Regions from separate parts of the Clostridium sp. CS1-1 genome, predicted to be linked through region 3. Evidence: a T-box and tRNA genes for the amino acid it is inferred to sense, from the RefSeq annotation. Region 3 holds a T-box; the other regions hold tRNA genes.
What was found. A T-box is a leader RNA that pairs with one kind of tRNA and senses whether it is charged. The one in region 3 lies ahead of ileS (isoleucine--tRNA ligase), so its partner is inferred to be a tRNA-Ile.
Positions count from the first base shown of each region.

Region 1: it has a tRNA-Ile gene. The T-box ahead of ileS (isoleucine--tRNA ligase) is inferred to sense a tRNA for this amino acid. The anticodon was not compared.
Region 2: it has a tRNA-Ile gene. The T-box ahead of ileS (isoleucine--tRNA ligase) is inferred to sense a tRNA for this amino acid. The anticodon was not compared.
Region 4: it has a tRNA-Ile gene. The T-box ahead of ileS (isoleucine--tRNA ligase) is inferred to sense a tRNA for this amino acid. The anticodon was not compared.

Region 1 is NZ_CM148680.1:1,459,558-1,465,585, reverse strand. It holds gene AC0N0V_RS06555 (hypothetical protein) at 135-632, opposite strand; gene AC0N0V_RS06550 (hypothetical protein) at 625-768, opposite strand; gene AC0N0V_RS06545 (DsbA family oxidoreductase) at 1,690-2,247, shown strand; tRNA gene AC0N0V_RS06540 (tRNA-Ile) at 2,504-2,580, opposite strand; rRNA gene rrf (5S ribosomal RNA) at 2,587-2,703, opposite strand; rRNA gene AC0N0V_RS06530 (23S ribosomal RNA) at 2,789-5,689, opposite strand; rRNA gene AC0N0V_RS06525 (16S ribosomal RNA) at 5,913-6,028, opposite strand, start outside.
Region 2 is NZ_CM148680.1:4,826,873-4,832,900, reverse strand. It holds rRNA gene AC0N0V_RS22890 (23S ribosomal RNA) at 1-1,791, shown strand, start outside; rRNA gene rrf (5S ribosomal RNA) at 1,901-2,017, shown strand; tRNA gene AC0N0V_RS22880 (tRNA-Ile) at 2,024-2,100, shown strand; tRNA gene AC0N0V_RS22875 (tRNA-Ala) at 2,104-2,179, shown strand; rRNA gene AC0N0V_RS22870 (16S ribosomal RNA) at 2,838-4,344, shown strand; tRNA gene AC0N0V_RS22865 (tRNA-Ile) at 4,433-4,509, shown strand; rRNA gene AC0N0V_RS22860 (23S ribosomal RNA) at 4,618-6,028, shown strand, end outside.
Region 3 is NZ_CM148680.1:55,157-61,184, reverse strand. It holds gene AC0N0V_RS00295 (LacI family DNA-binding transcriptional regulator) at 1-41, opposite strand, end outside; gene ileS (isoleucine--tRNA ligase) at 158-3,265, opposite strand; T-box leader at 3,361-3,586, opposite strand; gene AC0N0V_RS00285 (N-acetylmuramoyl-L-alanine amidase) at 3,750-5,558, opposite strand; gene AC0N0V_RS00280 (MBL fold metallo-hydrolase) at 5,932-6,028, shown strand, end outside.
Region 4 is NZ_CM148680.1:3,402,132-3,408,159, forward strand. It holds gene AC0N0V_RS16035 (PTS sugar transporter subunit IIA) at 103-582, opposite strand; gene nagE (N-acetylglucosamine-specific PTS transporter subunit IIBC) at 1,346-2,770, shown strand; tRNA gene AC0N0V_RS16045 (tRNA-Ile) at 3,001-3,077, opposite strand; rRNA gene rrf (5S ribosomal RNA) at 3,084-3,200, opposite strand; rRNA gene AC0N0V_RS16055 (23S ribosomal RNA) at 3,380-6,028, opposite strand, start outside.

The DNA.
Region 1 (6,028 bases), 1.4 Mb from region 3:
CTATATATGAATTATAGTTAATTTCTTTTTATTGATATATACATTCACTAATAACCATAACCATTAAAGAGTCCCCCAAACTCTTATCCCTAACTAAAAAGCCATGTAAGGCCCCCCTTACATGGCTTTGATAGTTATATACTATTAATTCTTCTACTCAATATTTCTTCAATTTTTAAATTAATCCTTTCTTTTCTCGTAATCAATTTTCTTACTCCATATTTTCTCAATAGCTTCTCATCTTTGCTCATTATTTTTAAAGCATTTCTTAGCACATTAAGTTCTACTAAGTCAGATATTCTACTATAAAATATGTTACCTTCAAAGTAATATATCAATTCCTTTGCATAATCTACGAATTCAAAAAACATTTCACATCTGTCTCCTAGTTTATTTTCATCATAGATTTCAATTTTATTTTTATCTATTTCAAAATGGAGTATAAGCTTTTCCGACTCATAACTATTACCAAAGTATAAGTCTAGGTTGTCCACAAATGCAGCATTAAAAACATTGCTTTCTGCTATGTAATTCAAGAAGTCTTTTGTATTATTTTTAAAAGTGGTATCATAATCTAATTCTTCTATTCTTTTTAATAAATTCTTTGGAACCCTTTCGCTACCATTAAACATACCACCATTCCCCCGTATATATATAGTTTTTATGCAAGCTAGTAACTTCTACAAGTATGTCATCAGTATTCTTTTGCCTAAGTAAATTGAAGTTCTCAGGTATATCTACAAGTATATCTGCAGGTGCTAGCTTCACTTTATACTATATGTATTCGGTTTCTCCATAATAATTCCACAAATTAAAAACTTAAAATTTAAATTCTAGAATTTATAAAATGAGCTTTAAGTAGCATTACTTTTTTCGAGGGAGTCATGCTGCTTAATCATCTGCCTTTTTGCTTTATCCAATGACTATTTTAGCTGGACAAAATATGTTGTAATCTTTTACCAGCTAACCTAATAATATATATTAAAGCAATTAAGAAAGTAAGGTGAAATCTGCTGTGTTAATTGGTAATTAATCAGCGGCAAATTATGAGATTTAAAGAAAAACCATGTACTAAACTTACTTCTGTGATAAACTCACTGGCCTGGCTTATAACCCTTATTTCTCTTATGCTAATAGACAGAGCAAAACCCCCATTTGAATCATTTTTTAATAGACTCAAGAATATGCCTCTTCGTAAAACTTGGAGTGGAGATATCATGGAAAATGTCTTTTATTTAGTGATATCAATAGTTATTCTATGTGCTTTATCAATTATGTTAAATATTTTAGGACATAAAAAGGAAAAACTAAGGATTAAATTTAACCCTTTTCTATTAATCATATATTCTTTCATAGTTATTGTATTTTATTTTACGTATTTCTAAACTTAACTTAAGTTCTATCTTCTCTTTGTGTAAATAAAACTTAAGCACTATATGTTTTAAAATTTCACCTGTCTATTCTTATGTTAAACCTCGATTTACCCTTGATGTAAAAGGAACCTGAATTAAATCAGGTTCTTTAATATTTTGTGTTTTGTTGAATATGAAATAAGTTTATGTTTAATATATAATTATAGAGTAATTACTATTAACAATTAACAATTAAGAATCTAATTAGTTTATTGGAGGTTACAACATGGAATTTAGAATGAAGATATTTTCCGATTACATATGACCATTCTGTTTTATTGGCAAAGGTATTGTCGAAGAGCTTAAGAAAGAATTTGATATACAAGATCAGTGGGTTGGCTTTGAAATTCACCCTGAAACTCCACAGAAAGGTGTCAAATTAGATGAGGTTTTTCCATCTAGCAATAGAAAAATGATGTATGATATGCTTAGAAAAAGAGGTTCAGAATTTGGTTTAAAATTTGGAGAGTTAGAGTTTCTCTCAAATTCTCATAAATCACTTTTATCTGCTGAATACGCACGTGATATGGGTAAAGTCGATAAGTTTTCAAAGTTTATGTTTGAAGCTTATTTTTCAGACTGTAAGGATATTGGCGATATAAAAGTAATTGAAGAAGTTGTTAAAAAATGTGAGCTTGACATTGAGGGTATGCATTTTGCTCTGGAGAGAGCTATATATGAAGATCGTTTATATGAGTATTCAAAAGAGGCAAGAGCATATACAATTAATAGTGTTCCTACATTTATAATAAATGATAAATATGAGATTGTAGGTGCTCAGGATGTGGAGAAATTCAAAAATATCCTAAGGAAAATACAAGAAGATATATCTTAGCTTAATTAGAATATATTATTTTAAAGCATATCGTTATCATAGAATATTGATATGCTTTGTTCTAGTTATTCTTCGCCCCCTATCCAATAACGTACCGTTTTGGAAAAGCAGAGAACCCAAATCTTTGATTTGGTTTGAACTATTTTCACAGAGTACTAGGTGAAAGTTCAGATTTCTCATAAAGTGCGAGAAAGTATTAGAACAGTTACTTATCGATAAAAAAATAAGAGGTAACTTAAAGTTACCTCTTATTATATGGTGGACCTTCAGGGACTCGAACCCCGGACCAACCGGTTATGAGCCGGTTGCTCTAACCAACTGAGCTAAAGATCCATGTTAACCTAGCAGCGACCTACTCTTCCACACAGTCTCCCGTGCAGTACCATCGGCACTGTGAAGCTTAACCATCGTGTTCGGAATGGGAACGGGTGTAGCCTTCACGTCATAACCACTAGATAACTAGGCATTCCAAATTTTTGATTTGGTATGTTCAGTTATGCATAGCCTTGAGATGTTCTCTCAAAATTGCACAGTGATGTTTTAGGTCAAGCCCTCGACCTATTAGTATCAGTCAGCTGAACATGTTACCATGCTTACACCTCTGACCTATCAACCTTGTGTTCTTCAAGGGGTCTTACTAGCTTACGCTATGGGAAATCTTATCTTGAGGTGGGCTTCACGCTTAGATGCTTTCAGCGTTTATCCCGTCCCGACATAGCTACCCAGCTGTGCTCCTGGCGGAACAACTGGTGCACCAGAGGTCAGTCCATCCCGGTCCTCTCGTACTAAGGACAGCTCCTCTCAAATTTCCTGCGCCCGCGACGGATAGGGACCGAACTGTCTCACGACGTTCTGAACCCAGCTCGCGTGCCGCTTTAATGGGCGAACAGCCCAACCCTTGGGACCTACTTCAGCCCCAGGATGCGACGAGCCGACATCGAGGTGCCAAACCTCCCCGTCGATGTGGACTCTTGGGGGAGATCAGCCTGTTATCCCCGAGGTAGCTTTTATCCGTTGAGCGATGGCCCTCCCACGAGGTACCACCGGATCACTAAGCCCGACTTTCGTCCCTGCTCCACTTGTTTGTGTCGCAGTCAGGCTCCCTTCTGCCTTTGCACTCTACGAACGATTTCCAACCGTTCTGAGGGAACCTTTGGGCGCCTCCGTTACTTTTTAGGAGGCGACCGCCCCAGTCAAACTGCCCACCTAACAATGTCCCGTGACCAGATTCATGGCCGCCGGTTAGAATCCCAGTACTGTCAGGGTGGTATCCCAAGGACGACTCCACAAAGGCTGACGCCTCTGCTTCGCAGTCTCCCACCTATCCTGTACAGACAATACCGAGACTCAATGCTAAGCTACAGTAAAGCTCTACGGGGTCTTTCCGTCCAATCGCGGGTAGCGAGCATCTTCACTCGCAATACAATTTCGCCGGATTTGTTGTCGAGACAGTGCCCAAGTCATTACGCCATTCGTGCGGGTCGGAACTTACCCGACAAGGAATTTCGCTACCTTAGGACCGTTATAGTTACGGCCGCCGTTTACTGGGGCTTAAGTTCACACCTTCGCTTACGCTAAGTGTTCCCCTTAACCTTCCAGCACCGGGCAGGCGTCAGCCCCTATACATCAGCTTTCGCTTTAGCAGAGACCTGTGTTTTTGCTAAACAGTTGCTTGGGCCTATTCTCTGCGACCACCTTGCGGTGGCACCCCTTCTCCCGAAGTTACGGGGTCAATTTGCCGAGTTCCTTGACAACAATTCTTCCGCTGGTCTTAGGATTCTCTCCTCACCTACCTGTGTCGGTTTGCGGTACGGGCACCAGTTTACTCCATAGAGACTTTTCTTGGCAGCGTGGAATCAGATACTTCGCCCAAAAGGGCTCCCCATCACGCCTCAGCTAATACAGGCGGATTTGCCTATCCTGTATACCTAAACGCTTAGACGCACATCCAATAGTGCGCACATCTTATCCTCCTGCGTCATCCCATTTGTAATAACGCAAACTGGTGGTATCGGAATATCAACCGATTGTCCATCACCTACGCCTTTCGGCCTCGGCTTAGGTCCCGACTAACCCTGAGCGGACGAGCCTTCCTCAGGAAACCTTAGGTTTTCGACCAATAAGATTCTCACTTATTTCTCGCTACTTATGCCAGCATACTCACTCCTGTACAGTCCACCGCTCCTTACGGTACGACTTCAACCCATACAGGAAGCTCCTCTACCACTCACCTTACGGTGAATCCATAGCTTCGGTGGTAAGTTTTAGCCCCGAACATCTTCGGCGCAGGATCTCTCGACTAGTGAGCTATTACGCACTCTTTAAATGAGTGGCTGCTTCTAAGCCAACATCCTAGTTGTCTTAGAAATCCCACATCCTTTTCCACTTAACTTACACTTTGGGACCTTAGCTGATGGTCTGGGCTGTTTCCCTTTTGACCACGGATCTTATCATTCGTAGTCTGACTGCTTTGATTCAAGTATATGGCATTCGGAGTTTGATAGGGTTCAGTAACTGTTGTCAGCCCCTAGCCCATTCAGTGCTCTACCTCCACTACTCATTCAAAACGCTAGCCCTAAAGCTATTTCGAGGAGAACCAGCTATCTCCGAGTTCGATTGGAATTTCTCCGCTATCCACAGCTCATCCCATGGTTTTTCAACACCAATGTGGTTCGGTCCTCCACGGAATTTTACTTCCGCTTCAACCTGTCCATGGATAGGTCACCCGGTTTCGGGTCTACGACATGCAACTTTTTGCCCTATTCAGACTCGGTTTCCCTTCGGCTACGTATCTTAAATACTTAACCTTGCTACACATCGTAACTCGCTGGCTCGTTCTACAAAAAGCACGTCGTCGCAGGTAAAACTGCTTCGACTGATTGTGGACACACGGTTTCAGGTTCTATTTCACTCCCCTTCCGGGGTTCTTTTCACCTTTCCCTCACGGTACTGCTTCACTATCGGTCACCAGTTAGTATTTAGCCTTGGGAGGTGGTCCTCCCTGCTTCCCACAAGGTTTCACGTGTCTCGTGGTACTCTGGATCAGATCTGACTGTTATTCTTTTTACCTACAGGGCTGTTACCTTCTATGGCGGAGCCTTCCAGCTCTCTTCAATTAAGAAATCACAGTATTTAATGATCTGTCCGCAACCCCAGGAACAAGTTCCTGGTTTGGGCTCTTCCCCTTTCGCTCGCCGCTACTTAGGAAATCGATTTTTCTTTCTCTTCCTCCGGGTACTTAGATGTTTCAGTTCCCCGGGTCTACCTCTATAAACCTATGAATTCAGTTTACAGTACATAGCGTTAGCTATGTGGGTTGCCCCATTCGGAAATCTCCGGATCGCAGGCTATTTGCGCCTACCCGAAGCTTATCGCAGCTTATCGCGTCCTTCATCGGCTACTGGTGCCAAGGCATTCACCATGCGCCCTTTGTAGCTTGACCTTAAATCATAATTCTACAAAGGTATATATACCTTTAGCTTTACTTTGTTTATGTTAAATAACTTTCATTATTTAACGCTTATCACTGTGCAATTTTCAAAGAACATTTTGCTACCACCTTAGTGTTAGCTTTATTTGAGGTTTTAATCCCTCAAAATTAAACAGAGTGTAAACCAAAATTCCAATGTAACTAAAAACCTAAGTTTCTAGTTATTATTCCTTAGAAAGGAGGTGATCCAGCCGCAGGTTCTCCTACGGCTACCTTGTTACGACTTCACCCCAATCACTGACCCCACCTTCGGCCGCTGGCTCCTTACGGTTACCTCACGGACTTCGGGTG
Region 2 (6,028 bases), 280 kb from region 3:
TCATTTAAAGAGTGCGTAATAGCTCACTAGTCGAGAGATCCTGCGCCGAAGATGTTCGGGGCTAAAACTTACCACCGAAGCTATGGATTGATACGTAAGTATCAGTGGTAGAGGAGCTTCCTGTATGGGTTGAAGTCGTACCGTAAGGAGCGGTGGACTGTACAGGAGTGAGTATGCTGGCATAAGTAGCGAGAAATAAGTGAGAATCTTATTGGTCGAAAACCTAAGGTTTCCTGAGGAAGGCTCGTCCGCTCAGGGTTAGTCGGGACCTAAGCCGAGGCCGAAAGGCGTAGGTGATGGACAATCGGTTGATATTCCGATACCACCAGTTTGCGTTATTACAAATGGGATGACGCAGGAGGATAGGATGTGCGCACTATTGGATGTGCGTCTAAGCACTTAGGCAGACTAGATAGGCAAATCCGTCTAGTTAATGCTGAGGTGTTACGGGGAGCCCTTTTGGGCGAAGTATCTGATTCCACGCTGCCAAGAAAAGTCTCTATGGAGTGAACTGGTGCCCGTACCGCAAACCGACACAGGTAGGTGAGGAGAGAATCCTAAGACCAGCGGAAGAATTGTTGTCAAGGAACTCGGCAAATTGACCCCGTAACTTCGGGAGAAGGGGTGCCACCGCAAGGTGGTCGCAGAGAATAGGCCCAAGCAACTGTTTAGCAAAAACACAGGTCTCTGCTAAAGCGAAAGCTGATGTATAGGGGCTGACGCCTGCCCGGTGCTGGAAGGTTAAGGGGAACACTTAGCGCAAGCGAAGGTGTGAACTTAAGCCCCAGTAAACGGCGGCCGTAACTATAACGGTCCTAAGGTAGCGAAATTCCTTGTCGGGTAAGTTCCGACCCGCACGAATGGCGTAATGACTTGGGCACTGTCTCGACAACAAATCCGGCGAAATTGTATTGCGAGTGAAGATGCTCGCTACCCGCGATTGGACGGAAAGACCCCGTAGAGCTTTACTGTAGCTTAGCATTGAGTCTCGGTATTGTCTGTACAGGATAGGTGGGAGACTGCGAAGCAGAGGCGTCAGCCTTTGTGGAGTCGTCCTTGGGATACCACCCTGACAGTACTGGGATTCTAACCGGCGGCCATGAATCTGGTCACGGGACATTGTTAGGTGGGCAGTTTGACTGGGGCGGTCGCCTCCTAAAAAGTAACGGAGGCGCCCAAAGGTTCCCTCAGAACGGTTGGAAATCGTTCGTAGAGTGCAAAGGCAGAAGGGAGCCTGACTGCGACACAAACAAGTGGAGCAGGGACGAAAGTCGGGCTTAGTGATCCGGTGGTACCTCGTGGGAGGGCCATCGCTCAACGGATAAAAGCTACCTCGGGGATAACAGGCTGATCTCCCCCAAGAGTCCACATCGACGGGGAGGTTTGGCACCTCGATGTCGGCTCGTCGCATCCTGGGGCTGAAGTAGGTCCCAAGGGTTGGGCTGTTCGCCCATTAAAGCGGCACGCGAGCTGGGTTCAGAACGTCGTGAGACAGTTCGGTCCCTATCCGTCGCGGGCGTAGGAAATTTGAGAGGAGCTGTCCTTAGTACGAGAGGACCGGGATGGACTGACCTCTGGTGCACCAGTTGTTCCGCCAGGAGCACAGCTGGGTAGCTATGTCGGGACGGGATAAACGCTGAAAGCATCTAAGCGTGAAGCCCACCTCAAGATAAGATTTCCCATAGCGTAAGCTAGTAAGACCCCTTGAAGAACACAAGGTTGATAGGTCAGAGGTGTAAGCATGGCAACATGTTCAGCTGACTGATACTAATAGGTCGAGGGCTTGACCTAATATATCACTGTGCAATTTTGAGAGAACAACATATTAAAAAATAATAAAAATATGTTGACAAATTAAGTTTAGTATAGTATAATTAATAACTGTAATGAACTTAAGATATCTGGTGGTTATGACGTAAAGGCTACACCCGTTCCCATTCCGAACACGATGGTTAAGCTTTACAGTGCCGATGGTACTGCACGGGAGACTGTGTGGAAGAGTAGGTCGCTGCCAGGTCGATATGGATCTTTAGCTCAGTTGGTTAGAGCAACCGGCTCATAACCGGTTGGTCCGGGGTTCGAGTCCCTGAAGGTCCACCATATGGGGGTATAGCTCAGCTGGGAGAGCACCTGCCTTGCACGCAGGGGGTCAAGGGTTCGAATCCCTTTATCTCCACCAAAAAAGAAGTAGTATGTACTACTTCTTTTTTTTATATATAAATTTATGTTGATTTTGAAATTGGTAGAGAATCGGAAAATATTCACTTCTATTTTATTCAATCACAGCTTAACATATTTTTTTACTGAATTAATCGTAATATTTATTATAGAATTTAAATTCAATGAACTAAAGGTTTATTATCAACTTTTGATTGGCAAGGTGGTATATGTGCATTCTGCGTATAGTCAAAGCTTATAAAAACAAACTTAACCTGGTGTATCTATATATGAATTTTAAAGCAATACCTTAAAATAAAGAGGTATATTAATATAACTTGATGAATTCGTTAAATTTATGATTATTAAGATTCAAAATTGTGATAGAATAACTCTTGTCTTCTTTAAGAGTGTAAAATGATATATTCGAAGGAGACAAGTTAAGTGAATTAATTAATGATAACTTATAAGCATAAATTTAATTTTTAATATCATTAGTTAAATCTTTAAAAAAGGTATTGACAAATTAACATGAATTTGATAAAATTCATAATTGTTGAAGAGAAACTGATCCTTGAAAATTAAACAGAGTGAAAGATAAGATAACTTATCTTTGAATAAACCAGCAATTCTTTGAGTTACTTTTAAAGTAACAAAGCAGTAATGAGCAAGCAAACTTTTAAATTGAGAGTTTGATCCTGGCTCAGGACGAACGCTGGCGGCGTGCCTAACACATGCAAGTCGAGCGATGAAACCCTTCGGGGTGGATTAGCGGCGGACGGGTGAGTAACACGTGGGTAACCTGCCTCAAAGAGGGGGATAGCCTCGCGAAAGGGAGATTAATACCGCATAACATTAGTTTTTCGCATGAAGAACTAATTAAAGGAGTAATCCGCTTTGAGATGGACCCGCGGCGCATTAGCTAGTTGGTGAGGTAAAGGCTCACCAAGGCGACGATGCGTAGCCGACCTGAGAGGGTGATCGGCCACATTGGAACTGAGATACGGTCCAGACTCCTACGGGAGGCAGCAGTGGGGAATATTGCACAATGGGCGAAAGCCTGATGCAGCAACGCCGCGTGAGTGATGAAGGCCTTCGGGTTGTAAAGCTCTGTCTTTGGGGACGATAATGACGGTACCCAAGGAGGAAGCCACGGCTAACTACGTGCCAGCAGCCGCGGTAATACGTAGGTGGCAAGCGTTGTCCGGATTTACTGGGCGTAAAGGATGCGTAGGCGGATATTTAAGTGAGATGTGAAATTCCCGGGCTTAACTTGGGAGCTGCATTTCAAACTGGATATCTAGAGTGTGGGAGAGGAGAATGGAATTCCTAGTGTAGCGGTGAAATGCGTAGAGATTAGGAAGAACACCAGTGGCGAAGGCGATTCTCTGGACCATAACTGACGCTGAGGCATGAAAGCGTGGGTAGCAAACAGGATTAGATACCCTGGTAGTCCACGCCGTAAACGATGAGTACTAGGTGTAGGGGGGTCCAACCCTCTGTGCCGCAGTTAACACAATAAGTACTCCGCCTGGGAAGTACGATCGCAAGATTAAAACTCAAAGGAATTGACGGGGGCCCGCACAAGCAGCGGAGCATGTGGTTTAATTCGAAGCAACGCGAAGAACCTTACCTGGACTTGACATCCCCTGAATTACTCGTAATGGAGGAAGCCCTTCGGGGCAGGGAGACAGGTGGTGCATGGTTGTCGTCAGCTCGTGTCGTGAGATGTTAGGTTAAGTCCTGCAACGAGCGCAACCCTTATCATTAGTTGCTACCATTAAGTTGAGCACTCTAGTGAGACTGCCCGGGTTAACCGGGAGGAAGGTGGGGATGACGTCAAATCATCATGCCCCTTATGTCCAGGGCTACACACGTGCTACAATGGTGAGTACAATTAGATGCAAACCCGCGAGGGGGAGCCAAACTAAAAAACTCATCCCAGTTCGGATTGTAGGCTGAAACTCGCCTACATGAAGCTGGAGTTGCTAGTAATCGCGAATCAGAATGTCGCGGTGAATACGTTCCCGGGCCTTGTACACACCGCCCGTCACACCATGAGAGCTGGCAACACCCGAAGTCCGTGAGGTAACCGTAAGGAGCCAGCGGCCGAAGGTGGGGTCAGTGATTGGGGTGAAGTCGTAACAAGGTAGCCGTAGGAGAACCTGCGGCTGGATCACCTCCTTTCTAAGGAATAATAACTAAGAACTTAGGTTTTTAGTTACATTGGAATTCTGGTTTACACTCTGTTTAATTTTGAGGGATTAACCCTTATGGGCTTATAGCTCAGCTGGTTAGAGCGCACGCCTGATAAGCGTGAGGTCGATGGTTCGAGTCCATTTAAGCCCACCAAAATGTTCTTTGAAAATTGCACAGTGATAAGCGTTGAATAATGAGAATTATTTAACATAAACAAAGTAAAGCTAAAGGTATATATACCTTTGTAGAATTATGATTTAAGGTCAAGCTACAAAGGGCGCATGGTGAATGCCTTGGCACCAGTAGCCGATGAAGGACGCGATAAGCTGCGATAAGCTTCGGGTAGGCGCAAATAGCCTGCGATCCGGAGATTTCCGAATGGGGCAACCCACATAGCTAACGCTATGTACTGTAAACTGAATTCATAGGTTTATAGAGGTAGACCCGGGGAACTGAAACATCTAAGTACCCGGAGGAAGAGAAAGAAAAATCGATTTCCTAAGTAGCGGCGAGCGAAAGGGAAAGAGCCCAAACCAGGAACTTGTTCCTGGGGTTGCGGACAGATCATAAAAGGAAGTAGGAATTAATTGAAGAGAGCTGGAAGGCTCCGCCATAGAAGGTAACAGCCCTGTAGATGAAAATGAAAACTTCTAGATCTGATCCAGAGTACCACGAGACACGTGAAACCTTGTGGGAAGCAGGGAGGACCACCTCCCAAGGCTAAATACTAACTGGTGACCGATAGTGAAGCAGTACCGTGAGGGAAAGGTGAAAAGAACCCCGGAAGGGGAGTGAAATAGAACCTGAAACCGTGTGTCCACAATCAGTCGAAGCAGTTTTACCTGCGACGACGTGCTTTTTGTAGAACGAGCCAGCGAGTTACGATGTGTAGCAAGGTTAAGTATTTAAGATACGTAGCCGAAGGGAAACCGAGTCTGAATAGGGCAAAAAGTTGCATGTCGTAGACCCGAAACCGGGTGACCTATCCATGGACAGGTTGAAGCGGAAGTAAAATTCCGTGGAGGACCGAACCACATTGGTGTTGAAAAACCATGGGATGAGCTGTGGATAGCGGAGAAATTCCAATCGAACTCGGAGATAGCTGGTTCTCCTCGAAATAGCTTTAGGGCTAGCGTTTTGAATGAGTAGTGGAGGTAGAGCACTGAATGGGCTAGGGGCTGACAACAGTTACTGAACCCTATCAAACTCCGAATGCCATATACTTGAATCAAAGCAGTCAGACTACGAATGATAAGATCCGTGGTCAAAAGGGAAACAGCCCAGACCATCAGCTAAGGTCCCAAAGTGTAAGTTAAGTGGAAAAGGATGTGGGATTTCTAAGACAACTAGGATGTTGGCTTAGAAGCAGCCACTCATTTAAAGAGTGCGTAATAGCTCACTAGTCGAGAGATCCTGCGCCGAAGATGTTCGGGGCTAAAACTTACCACCGAAGCTATGGATTGATACGTAAGTATCAGTGGTAGAGGAGCTTCCTGTATGGGTTGAAGTCGTACCGTAAGGAGCGGTGGACTGTACAGGAGTGAGTATGCTGGCATAAGTAGCGAGAAATAAGTGAGAATCTTATTGGTCGAAAACCTAAGGTTTCCTGAGGAAGGCTCGTCCGCTCAGGGTTAGTCGGGACCTAAGCCGAGGCCGAAAGGCGTAGGTGATG
Region 3 (6,028 bases):
ACTCCCGCTTCCTTAGCTACATCTTTAATGGATGCTGGCATACTATCAACTCCCGACTTATATTTTTAAAACATACTACTTAAACTATATTATACCTTTTTATACATTAAAAATGTGTATAAGATAGTTGTTTTTATCTTATACACATTTTTTACTATTATTTAACTACTTCTACTGCAATATCAAACTCTTCTCCGTTTATCTTGCACTTAACATATTCTCTTGAAGAATTGTAGATAACATCTACAGTAAGAGTTTCTTTCTTTACATCATCTTCATATTTTTTCACTACATTTTCTAGAGCTTCATTTCCTGAAACATAAAGATTTATCTTGTCAGCAACTTCAAATCCGCTTTCTTTTCTCATGTTTTGAACTTTACTTAGTATTTCTCTAAGATTTCCTTCTTCTTTTAGTTCTTCTGTAATTGTTGTTTCTAAAACTATGCCTATAGTTCCTTCACCTGCAAATGCAAATCCTTCTAATCCTTGCATCGTAACAAGTAAATTTTCTTCATTTAACTCTATTTCTGTTTCTTCATTTACGTAAATTAACACTGTTTCACCATTTCTGATTTTTTGTGCAAGTTCCATTTGATTCATTGAAGATATTTCTTTTCTTATAGCTGGTATTAACTTACCATATTTTTTTCCGATTACAGGTAAATTTGGTTTTATATCAAAGTTAACATACTTTGATAAATCAGCACCAAATACTACCTCTTTGATATTTAATTCATCTTTTATAATATCTCCATAATAATCTGGAAGAGATTTTGAACTTACAAGCATCTCTAAAAGCGGCTGTCTATTCTTTATGTTAGCGGAATTTCTAGCACTTCTTCCAAGCTTAACTATTTTATAAGCCTCTTCCATATCTGCTTCTAAATCTGCATCTACAAACGCTTCATTGTATTCTGGCCATTTGCATAAATGAACACTTTCTGGAGCATCTTTATCAAGATTTACTACAAGATTTTGATATATTTCTTCAGTCATAAACGGAACAAACGGAGCTGCTACTTGAGTTAATGTTTTAAGCACTCTATATAAAGTTACATAAGCACCTATTTTATCGTCTGTTAACTCCTCACTCCAGAATCTAGCTCTGTTTCTTCTTACATACCAGTTAGATAGTTCATCTACAAACTCACCAATATTAAGAGCTGCTTGAGTTATTCTATAGTTATCTAAGTGTTCTGCTGTTTCATTTACTAAAGAGTTTAATCTTGACATTATCCACTTATCCATTACATTTCCACTTACAAAATCTTTGTAATCTAATGGATTAAAGTTATCTATATCAGCATATAAAACATAGAATGAATATACATTCCATAAAGTACCTAAGAATTTTCTTTGACTTTCCTGTACTGCTTCTTCATAGAATCTTGATGGAAGCCATGGAGCACTAGCAGTATAGAAGTACCATCTTGTAGCATCTGCTCCTTCATTCTCTAGAACTACAGTTGGGCTTAATACATTTCCTTTACTCTTTGACATCTTTAGACCATTTTTATCAAGCACGTGACCTAAAACTACACAGTTCTCAAAGGAGCTCTTATCAAATAGCACAGTAGATATAGCCATTAAAGTATAGAACCATCCTCTTGTTTGGTCTACAGCTTCTGATATAAACTGAGCTGGGAAATTTTGTTCAAATATTTCTTTATTTTCAAATGGATAATGGTGCTGTGCAAAAGGCATTGATCCTGAATCAAACCAACAGTCTATTACTTCGGTAACTCTAGTCATTTCCTTTCCACATTGGCTACATTTTAGTTTAACTCCATCAATATATGGCTTATGAAGCTCTATATTTTCTGGTACATCTATCCCCTTCTCTTTAAGTTCAGATATGCTTCCAATGCACTCTCTATGGCCACAATCACATTCCCATATTGGAAGAGGAGTTCCCCAGTATCTCTCTCTGCTTAATCCCCAATCGATAGCTCCCTCTACGAAATTTCCAAATCTTCCTGTTCTTACGTTGTCTGGATACCAATTTGTTGCATTAGTATTCTTAACCAATCTATCTCTTAGAGATGACATTCTTACAAACCAGGTTTCTCTTGGATAGTATAATAAGTGGGTATCACATCTCCAACAGAATGGATATGAGTGTAGGAATTTTTCATCTTTATAAAGTAAATTATTTTCTTTTAAGAATTCTATAATCTTAGGATCTGCTTCTTTTACAAACATTCCCTTCCATGGAGTAACTTCATCTGTAAAACGACCTTGCGTATCAACTGGATTTACAAATGCTAAATCATATTTTTTACAAGTCATGTTATCATCATCACCAAATGCAGGTGCAGTATGAACAATTCCTGTACCATCGCTTAAAGTTACATAATCTCCATGAACAACTTGGAATGCTTTACCTTCAGGTTTTACGAACTTAAGCAATTGCTCATATTCTAAACCTAATAATTCTTCACCTTTAAACTTTCTTAAAACTTCATATTCTCCATCAAGTTTTGATAAAAGCCCTTCGGCTAAAATTAAATGTTCTTCTTTATTTAACACTTCTACATAATCAAAATTCTTATTTATAGTTAATGCTATATTGCTTGGTAGAGTCCAAGGTGTAGTCGTCCATGCAAGCATATACTTATCTTGATTCTTCAACTTAAATTTAACATACACAGATGCTTCTTTTACATCTTTGTATCCTTGTGACACCTCATGTGATGATAACGCTGTTCCACATCTTGGGCAGTACGGCACAATTTTATGACCTTTATATAATAAGTCTTTATCCCATATTTGTTTTAAAGCCCACCAAACGGATTCTATATAATTATTATGATAAGTTACATAAGGATTATCCATATCAACCCAGAATCCTATTCTATTTGACATCTCTTCCCACTGACTAACATATGTGAATACGCTATCCTTACATTTGTGAATAAACTTTTCCACACCATAACTTTCAATTTGAGGTTTTCCCGAAATACCAAGTGTCTTTTCAACCTCTAGTTCAACTGGAAGACCATGTGTATCCCAGCCTGCTTTTCTAAGAACTCTATATCCTTTCATAACCTTATATCTTGGAATTAAGTCCTTCATAACTCTTGTAAGTACATGACCTATATGAGGTTTTCCATTTGCAGTTGGTGGTCCATCATAGAAAGTAAAGTATTCCCCATCTTTATTTAGATCAAAGTTTTTCTTGATAACATCTCTCTCTCTCCAAAGCCCTATTACATCTTTCTCCATTTGGACAAAGCTTCTGGAATTGTCAATCTTTTTGTACATAATCTTAGCCCCTTTCCTTTGTTATTGTAAATTTTTTACCACTTTCCATATTTTATACTTATTTTTTATAATTTACAAATAAAAAAACCTCATCCAAATAGGACGAAGCTAAATTCGTTATACCACCTATGGTAAAATACTTTCAAGTACAAGCATACTCTATTCTTTAACGCAGAATTACGAAGAAACTTACTAAATATATACTTATTCAGTTTCCCAACTCCCAGGTGATTTTCTTTAAACTCCTCCTGTGGATTTTCACCATTCTCCACTCTCTGTAAGTAACTAAGTTTAAATACTTTTCCTGCTCAACATTTTTAAATCTAAAAAATTTTACACATCATTATAATTTCTTTTTATTATAGTATAACCACCTTTTATTGTCAATTTTTTTTATAAATATTTTTTAATCACATTATTTTTACTTAAAATAACTTATAATAAAAAACAGATGGGAAAATCCCACCTGAATTTAGGTTTCAAATTATTCGCTTAGAGATTGCAATATAGCCCTTGCTATTGCTTGTGCATATTTATTTTGATACTCATCACTATTTAGCTTCTGTTCTTCACCTGGGTTACTTAAAAAACCTAGCTCTGTCAGAACCGTAGTAACACTACTATTATTCACGAGATATAGCCAGCTTCCATCCTTTAATCCCCTATCAAAAGATCCTAATTCACTTACAATACTATTTTGTATAGCTCTTGCTAGCTTTTCACCATCTGTATTTCCTGGGTTATAAAGGGTCTCTGTACCATAGGCACTTTCGCTACTAAATGAGTTATTATGTATAGAAACAAAGTATCTTGCATTTGCATTATTTGCAGTATCGCATCTTCTTTGTAAACTTTCTACAACACTCATTGGCGTCGAAGAACGTTCATCTGTAGTTCTGGTATAGATTACTTTTACACCATTCTCCTCAAGTATCTTACCTGTCTTTAATGCCACCTTAAGAGTTACATCATCTTCTTGAACACCAGTTACTCCCGTTGCTCCCGTATCTCTACCTATACCGTGCCCAGGATCTAATACTATAACCTTACTGTTTGTTTGATCTGGAGGTACTGGATCAGATTCAGAAACTACCCTCAGCGTTAAGTATGTAGCTTTACTATATCCTGCTACAGTTCCTTTGTAAGAGTACGTTCCTATTTCAGCTGTATTAACCGTCTTATCATCCCAAATTACATTAACCTTTTTAGAACTTCCATCGCTCATAACTGCTGATACACTTAGTGGAAGAGTATAAGCTTTTCCTTGTACTACACTATCAGATGACTCTTTTATAGAACTTATAGTAATATTCTTACTTTTATCTACTAAGCTTAAAGATTTAAGTATTCCATTAGCAATAGCAGATGCACTTTTATTTTGAAAGTCTTCAGTTCCTAAAACAACACTTTCCTCTGGATTTGTAATAAACCCCAATTGCACTAATGCGGCACTTGCTGTAGTTCCTCTTAGTATTTCGTGTTGTGCAAGGCCTACCTTTACTCCTCTATTTACACGCCCTGTTCTTGTTGTAAGTTCTTCTTGAATTGATTGAGCAAATCCTTTTCCAACAACGTCAGGTTCAGCATAATATGTTTCTATTCCATTCGCCGATGAGTTTTCAGGATAGCTATTTACGTGTATACTTACAAAAAAATCAGATTTAGCATTATTAGCTATATCAAAACGCGCCTTTAAATCATTATCTTTATTCCAAGATACACTGTCACTATTTCTTGTATATATTACACTTACTCCGTTATCTTGAAGAATTTTCCCTACCTTTAACGCTACTGATAGGTCTACATCTTTCTCCTTTACACCTGTTTGTCCAATATTTCCAGTATCACTTCCACCATGACCTGGATCAATAGTTACTACATAACCTTTATCAACTATTGGATTAGACTTAATTTTAAACTGCATATTAACTGATTTAAGTAACTTACCACCTTCTAGTGACTTTATTCCATCTTTTATCAATAAGTTATATGTTTTTCCATAATCATATTGATTTTTAGGTGATACTATAACTGACTTATTGTCATTCCCAATACTTACGTTAACTTCTATTTGTTGATTATTTTCGTCAGTTACTATAAACATAGAACTATTCACTGTATTTTTGTCTAATTCTTTATTAAATTTTATAGTCCATACTTTACCTGCGTCAATATCTGCCTTTACCCCTATATCATCATAAGAAGCTGCTTGTACAAAATTGATTTTACTGCTAAAAACTAAAACAAACAAAAAACTAAGTATTATAAAAATACAGTTTTTCTTATTTGTCACACAATCACCTCCAAATTTTTTATATTAAGTAATTTACATAATAACACATCAAAAACTTTATTATACTTAATATATTTATATGAAAATTATCCACCATATACTATTATAATATAAATTATCTAAATTTTACACTGAAAAGTAGATGTATTTTGACATTAATATCGCATATGCTACTAATTTTATTGATAATCTTCTGATTTTACTACTTTGGGATATTTCTTGTAATATTCTAAGCAAGTTTTAGATAGAAAAACAAGAATTTTTTAGACTTAATGGATTACATATTTATTTTAATATAATCTATTAAGGTTATAATATATATGTATACTGTTATTTAAGCAAGTGATAAATCAAAAGAAAGAGGTGCTTTTTTGTGGAGATAACTTGGCTTGGTCATTCATCTTTTTTAATTAAAGATTCCAAGGGGAGAAGAATTTTAATGGATCCCTTCGATGAAAGCGTTGGATATG
Region 4 (6,028 bases), 1.7 Mb from region 3:
CATCAGGCGAAGTTAAAATTCCACCTGATGCTTAGAGCTCTGTTTATATTATGATATTTTTCACTTATCCTAAAACGTTAACCTCAGTATAGGATACTCATTTTATTTTGTTTTATAAGTAACAACTGTTTCTTTACCTGCTTCAACCTCTATGTTAGTATTGCATTTTATTTCTTTAAGGTTATCTGGGTTAGTTATTAGTACTGGAGTAACTAGTGAATATCCTTTATCCTTTATAAGATTAACATTTATTCTTATCACTGGCTCCCCAGCCTTAACTTTGCTTCCTTCTTGTATTAATCTTTCAAATCCCTCTCCACTTAGCTCAACAGTATCAATTCCTATATGAACCAATATTTCTATTCCATTATCTAATACCATGCCGAAAGCATGATTAGTTTTAAATATCATAGATACGACACCATCAGCAGGTGCTACTATAATATCACCAGTAGAGTCAATTCCAACTCCATCACCAGCCATTTTTTGTGAAAATACTGGGTCTGGTACCTCCGATAAGTTTATAGATCTTCCTGAAACTGGAGCAACTAATTTAAATTCTTTTTTTAAAAAACCGAACATTACTTAAACGCCTCCTATGACTTGTGTTTATTTGATATTAATTAGTGATTGCTTCTGTAAAGGATAAATTACTAAGTACAAGTTTTATGTGAATTTAATCAACTTTTTATTATTAGCTTATCCTATGTAAGCGCAAAAAAAGCACAAGTTAAAAACTTATGCCTGATTCAACAGTTACACGTTTCGCTTTTAGTATATATCTTAATAAATTTGTTGTCAATATTATTATCATCTGTAATTTTATTAAAATATTATTGACAAAAGTATTAAAGATTGTATAATAAAATTAAATAAATAATCACGTGGACGTTTTCTCAGCGTGTAACCATTAGTTTGGGCAAAAGCTGAAAAGGATATTATCCTTTTCAGCTTTTTTGTTTATTATTATTTAGTTGATTTTACATACACCAATGTTCGTACAAGCTAAACTATTCAAAATTGGTATATACAACATAATAATATAATGATATGCCGACGTCTATGTTGTAAGTTTTCACTCATTGGCACAACTTGTAATTCATATCAAACTTATAGTTTAGTATTACTATGTTGCTAGTTGTAAATTTATACATCAGTAATTTATGTATTTATTGCATATAGTAACTTTAAACCTTTTCAAATTTCATAAGCCTTCACAAGAAGTAGAACTTCTTTGAAGATAGATTTCGGTTTATATAATCTAATGAGCGTACGGCATCAGATTAAGAAAACCTTACTTTAATGGATTTATAAATAATTATAATTTACTAGGAGGTATTTTAGAATGTCAGAAAACGGTAAAGTTTTAGGAAGCTTACAAAAGCTTGGTAAGGCAATAATGACTCCTGTAGCAGCAATGCCTGCAGCAGCGTTATTATTAAGATTAGGCCAGCCAGATGTTTGGGCATGGACAGGTAGTCTTAAAGCTGGTATCCCATGGATGGCTGCAGCTGGTGGAGCAATATTTGATAATTTAGCACTTATTTTTGCAATTGGTATTGCTGTTGGTCTTGCAGAAGAGAATAATGGTATTGCTGGGCTAGCAGCAGCTGTAGGATATTTTGTATTAACTAAAGTTGCAGTAACATTCAATAAAGATATTAATATGGGAGTTTTAGCTGGTATTGCTGTTGGTGTCATTGCTGGTTATCTGTACAATAAGTACAAATCGGTAAAAGTTCCTGATTTCTTGGGATTCTTTGGTGGAAAACGTTTTGTTCCGATTATTACTTCTCTGTATACTTTAATTCTTGGTGTTGCCGCAGGATATATTTGGCCTTTAATTCAAAATGGAATAAATGCATTTGGTAATTCCGTTGCTGGAGCTGGTGCTATTGGTGCTTTTGTTTTCGGTTTCCTTAACAGATTGCTAATTCCTGTGGGATTACACCATGTTCTTAATTCATTATTTTGGTTCCAGTTTGGTACATTTCAAAATGCAGCAGGAAAAGTTGTTACTGGTGACTTAAATAGATTCTTTGCCCTTGATCCAAGTGCAGGAACTTATATGACAGGTTTCTTCCCAGTTATGATGTTTGGTCTTCCAGCAGCATGTTTAGCTATGATAACTATGGCTAAAAAGGAAAACAAAAAAGCTGTTACTGGTATGTTGCTTGGATTAGCATTTACATCATTTTTAACTGGTATTACTGAACCAATAGAATTTACATTTATGTTCCTATCCCCAGTATTATATGCTGTCCACGCTTTACTTACTGGTATATCACTCGCTTTAACATCTGCACTTGGTATTAAGGATGGGTTTGGTTTCTCTGCAGGTCTAATAGATTACTTACTAAATTTAGGTATAGCAACTAAACCTTTCTTACTATTATTAATAGGTTTAATTTATGGAGCAATCTACTACTTCGTATTCATTTTCTTTATAAAAGCATTTAATATACCAACACCTGGAAGAATGGACGAAGAAGGATCTTCTAGTTTATCTAGTGTAGGGAATTCAGAACTTGAAACTAGAGCAAGGAATATACTTGCAGCTATAGGCGGTAAGGAAAATATAGAAGCAATCGATGCCTGTGTTACTAGAATAAGATTGACAGTTAAAGACGGTGGTAAAATAGATGAGACTACTCTTAAAAAATTAGGCGCTTCTGGCGTTATGAAAATGGGTAGCAAAAACTATCAAGTAGTAGTTGGAACTATTGCTGATCTAATTGTTACTCATATTAAGTCAATTATGAAAAATTAATTTACTTTCATAAAGAATGTTTTCAATATAAAAGGTTAGGCTAGAGTGTAGAAAATGGCAGATGTCCATCCTTACACTATCCTAACCTTTTATATATTCAATAAAATACCTTTATAAAGCTACAATAATAATTAAAATTTTATTTGTTACACGTGTGCAAATATGGACTTATATAAAAAAATAGAAACACCTAAGTTTAAATAAAGTATTAAACTTAGGTGTTTCTATTTTGGTGGACCTTCAGGGACTCGAACCCCGGACCAACCGGTTATGAGCCGGTTGCTCTAACCAACTGAGCTAAAGATCCATGTTAACCTAGCAGCGACCTACTCTTCCACACAGTCTCCCGTGCAGTACCATCGGCACTGTGAAGCTTAACCATCGTGTTCGGAATGGGAACGGGTGTAACCTTCACGTCATAACCACTAGATTCGCAAAAATTGCTATAAGCTTCGCATTTCTGCGTCAAATCCTTCGCTGCGGTGCTCATTTACTGAAGTAAACTCTGCTCCTCGCTCAAGCTTTTCCTTGAACTGCTCGCTTCTATCAATTTTTATTGTTACTTTTTGTTTGAAAGAACTATTCTCTCAAAATTGCACAGTGATATATTAGGTCAAGCCCTCGACCTATTAGTATCAGTCAGCTGAACATGTTACCATGCTTACACCTCTGACCTATCAACCTTGTGTTCTTCAAGGGGTCTTACTAGCTTACGCTATGGGAAATCTTATCTTGAGGTGGGCTTCACGCTTAGATGCTTTCAGCGTTTATCCCGTCCCGACATAGCTACCCAGCTGTGCTCCTGGCGGAACAACTGGTGCACCAGAGGTCAGTCCATCCCGGTCCTCTCGTACTAAGGACAGCTCCTCTCAAATTTCCTACGCCCGCGACGGATAGGGACCGAACTGTCTCACGACGTTCTGAACCCAGCTCGCGTGCCGCTTTAATGGGCGAACAGCCCAACCCTTGGGACCTACTTCAGCCCCAGGATGCGACGAGCCGACATCGAGGTGCCAAACCTCCCCGTCGATGTGGACTCTTGGGGGAGATCAGCCTGTTATCCCCGAGGTAGCTTTTATCCGTTGAGCGATGGCCCTCCCACGAGGTACCACCGGATCACTAAGCCCGACTTTCGTCCCTGCTCCACTTGTTTGTGTCGCAGTCAGGCTCCCTTCTGCCTTTGCACTCTACGAACGATTTCCAACCGTTCTGAGGGAACCTTTGGGCGCCTCCGTTACTTTTTAGGAGGCGACCGCCCCAGTCAAACTGCCCACCTAACAATGTCCCGTGACCAGATTCATGGCCGCCGGTTAGAATCCCAGTACTGTCAGGGTGGTATCCCAAGGACGACTCCACAAAGGCTGACGCCTCTGCTTCGCAGTCTCCCACCTATCCTGTACAGACAATACCGAGACTCAATGCTAAGCTACAGTAAAGCTCTACGGGGTCTTTCCGTCCAATCGCGGGTAGCGAGCATCTTCACTCGCAATACAATTTCGCCGGATTTGTTGTCGAGACAGTGCCCAAGTCATTACGCCATTCGTGCGGGTCGGAACTTACCCGACAAGGAATTTCGCTACCTTAGGACCGTTATAGTTACGGCCGCCGTTTACTGGGGCTTAAGTTCACACCTTCGCATGAAGCTAAGTGTTCCCCTTAACCTTCCAGCACCGGGCAGGCGTCAGCCCCTATACATCAGCTTTCGCTTTAGCAGAGACCTGTGTTTTTGCTAAACAGTTGCTTGGGCCTATTCTCTGCGACCACCTTGCGGTGGCACCCCTTCTCCCGAAGTTACGGGGTCAATTTGCCGAGTTCCTTGACAACAATTCTTCCGCTGGTCTTAGGATTCTCTCCTCACCTACCTGTGTCGGTTTGCGGTACGGGCACCAGTTCACTCCATAGAGACTTTTCTTGGCAGCGTGGAATCAGATACTTCGCCCAAAAGGGCTCTCCGTAACACCTCAGCATTAACTAGACGGATTTGCCTATCTAGTCTGCCTAAGTGCTTAGACGCACATCCAATAGTGCGCACATCTTATCCTCCTGCGTCATCCCATTTGTAATAACGCAAACTGGTGGTATCGGAATATCAACCGATTGTCCATCACCTACGCCTTTCGGCCTCGGCTTAGGTCCCGACTAACCCTGAGCGGACGAGCCTTCCTCAGGAAACCTTAGGTTTTCGACCAATAAGATTCTCACTTATTTCTCGCTACTTATGCCAGCATACTCACTCCTGTACAGTCCACCGCTCCTTACGGTACGACTTCAACCCATACAGGAAGCTCCTCTACCACTGATACTTACGTATCAATCCATAGCTTCGGTGGTAAGTTTTAGCCCCGAACATCTTCGGCGCAGGATCTCTCGACTAGTGAGCTATTACGCACTCTTTAAATGAGTGGCTGCTTCTAAGCCAACATCCTAGTTGTCTTAGAAATCCCACATCCTTTTCCACTTAACTTACACTTTGGGACCTTAGCTGATGGTCTGGGCTGTTTCCCTTTTGACCACGGATCTTATCATTCGTAGTCTGACTGCTTTGATTCAAGTATATGGCATTCGGAGTTTGATAGGGTTCAGTAACTGTTGTCAGCCCCTAGCCCATTCAGTGCTCTACCTCCACTACTCATTCAAAACGCTAGCCCTAAAGCTATTTCGAGGAGAACCAGCTATCTCCGAGTTCGATTGGAATTTCTCCGCTATCCACAGCTCATCCCATGGTTTTTCAACACCAATGTGGTTCGGTCCTCCACGGAATTTTACTTCCGCTTCAACCTGTCCATGGATAGGTCACCCGGTTTCGGGTCTACGACATGCAACTTTTTGCCCTATTCAGACTCGGTTTCCCTTCGGCTACGTATCTTAAATACTTAACCTTGCTACACATCGTAACTCGCTGGCTCGTTCTACAAAAAGCACGTCGTTGCAGGTAAAACTGCTTCGACTGATTGTGGACACACGGTTTCAGGTTCTATTTCACTCCCCTTCCGGGGTTCTTTTCACCTTTCCCTCACGGTACTACTTCACTATCGGTCACCAGTTAGTATTTAGCCTTGGGAGGTGGTCCTCCCTGCTTCCCACAAGGTTTCACGTGTCTCGTGGTACTCTGGATTAGACCTAGGAGCTTCCATTTTCATTTACAGGGCTGTTACCTTCTATGGCGGAGCCTTCCAGCTCTCTTCAATTAATTCCAGCTCTCACTTGCGGTCTATCCACAACCCCAGGAACAAGTTCCTGGTTTGGGCTCTTTCCCTT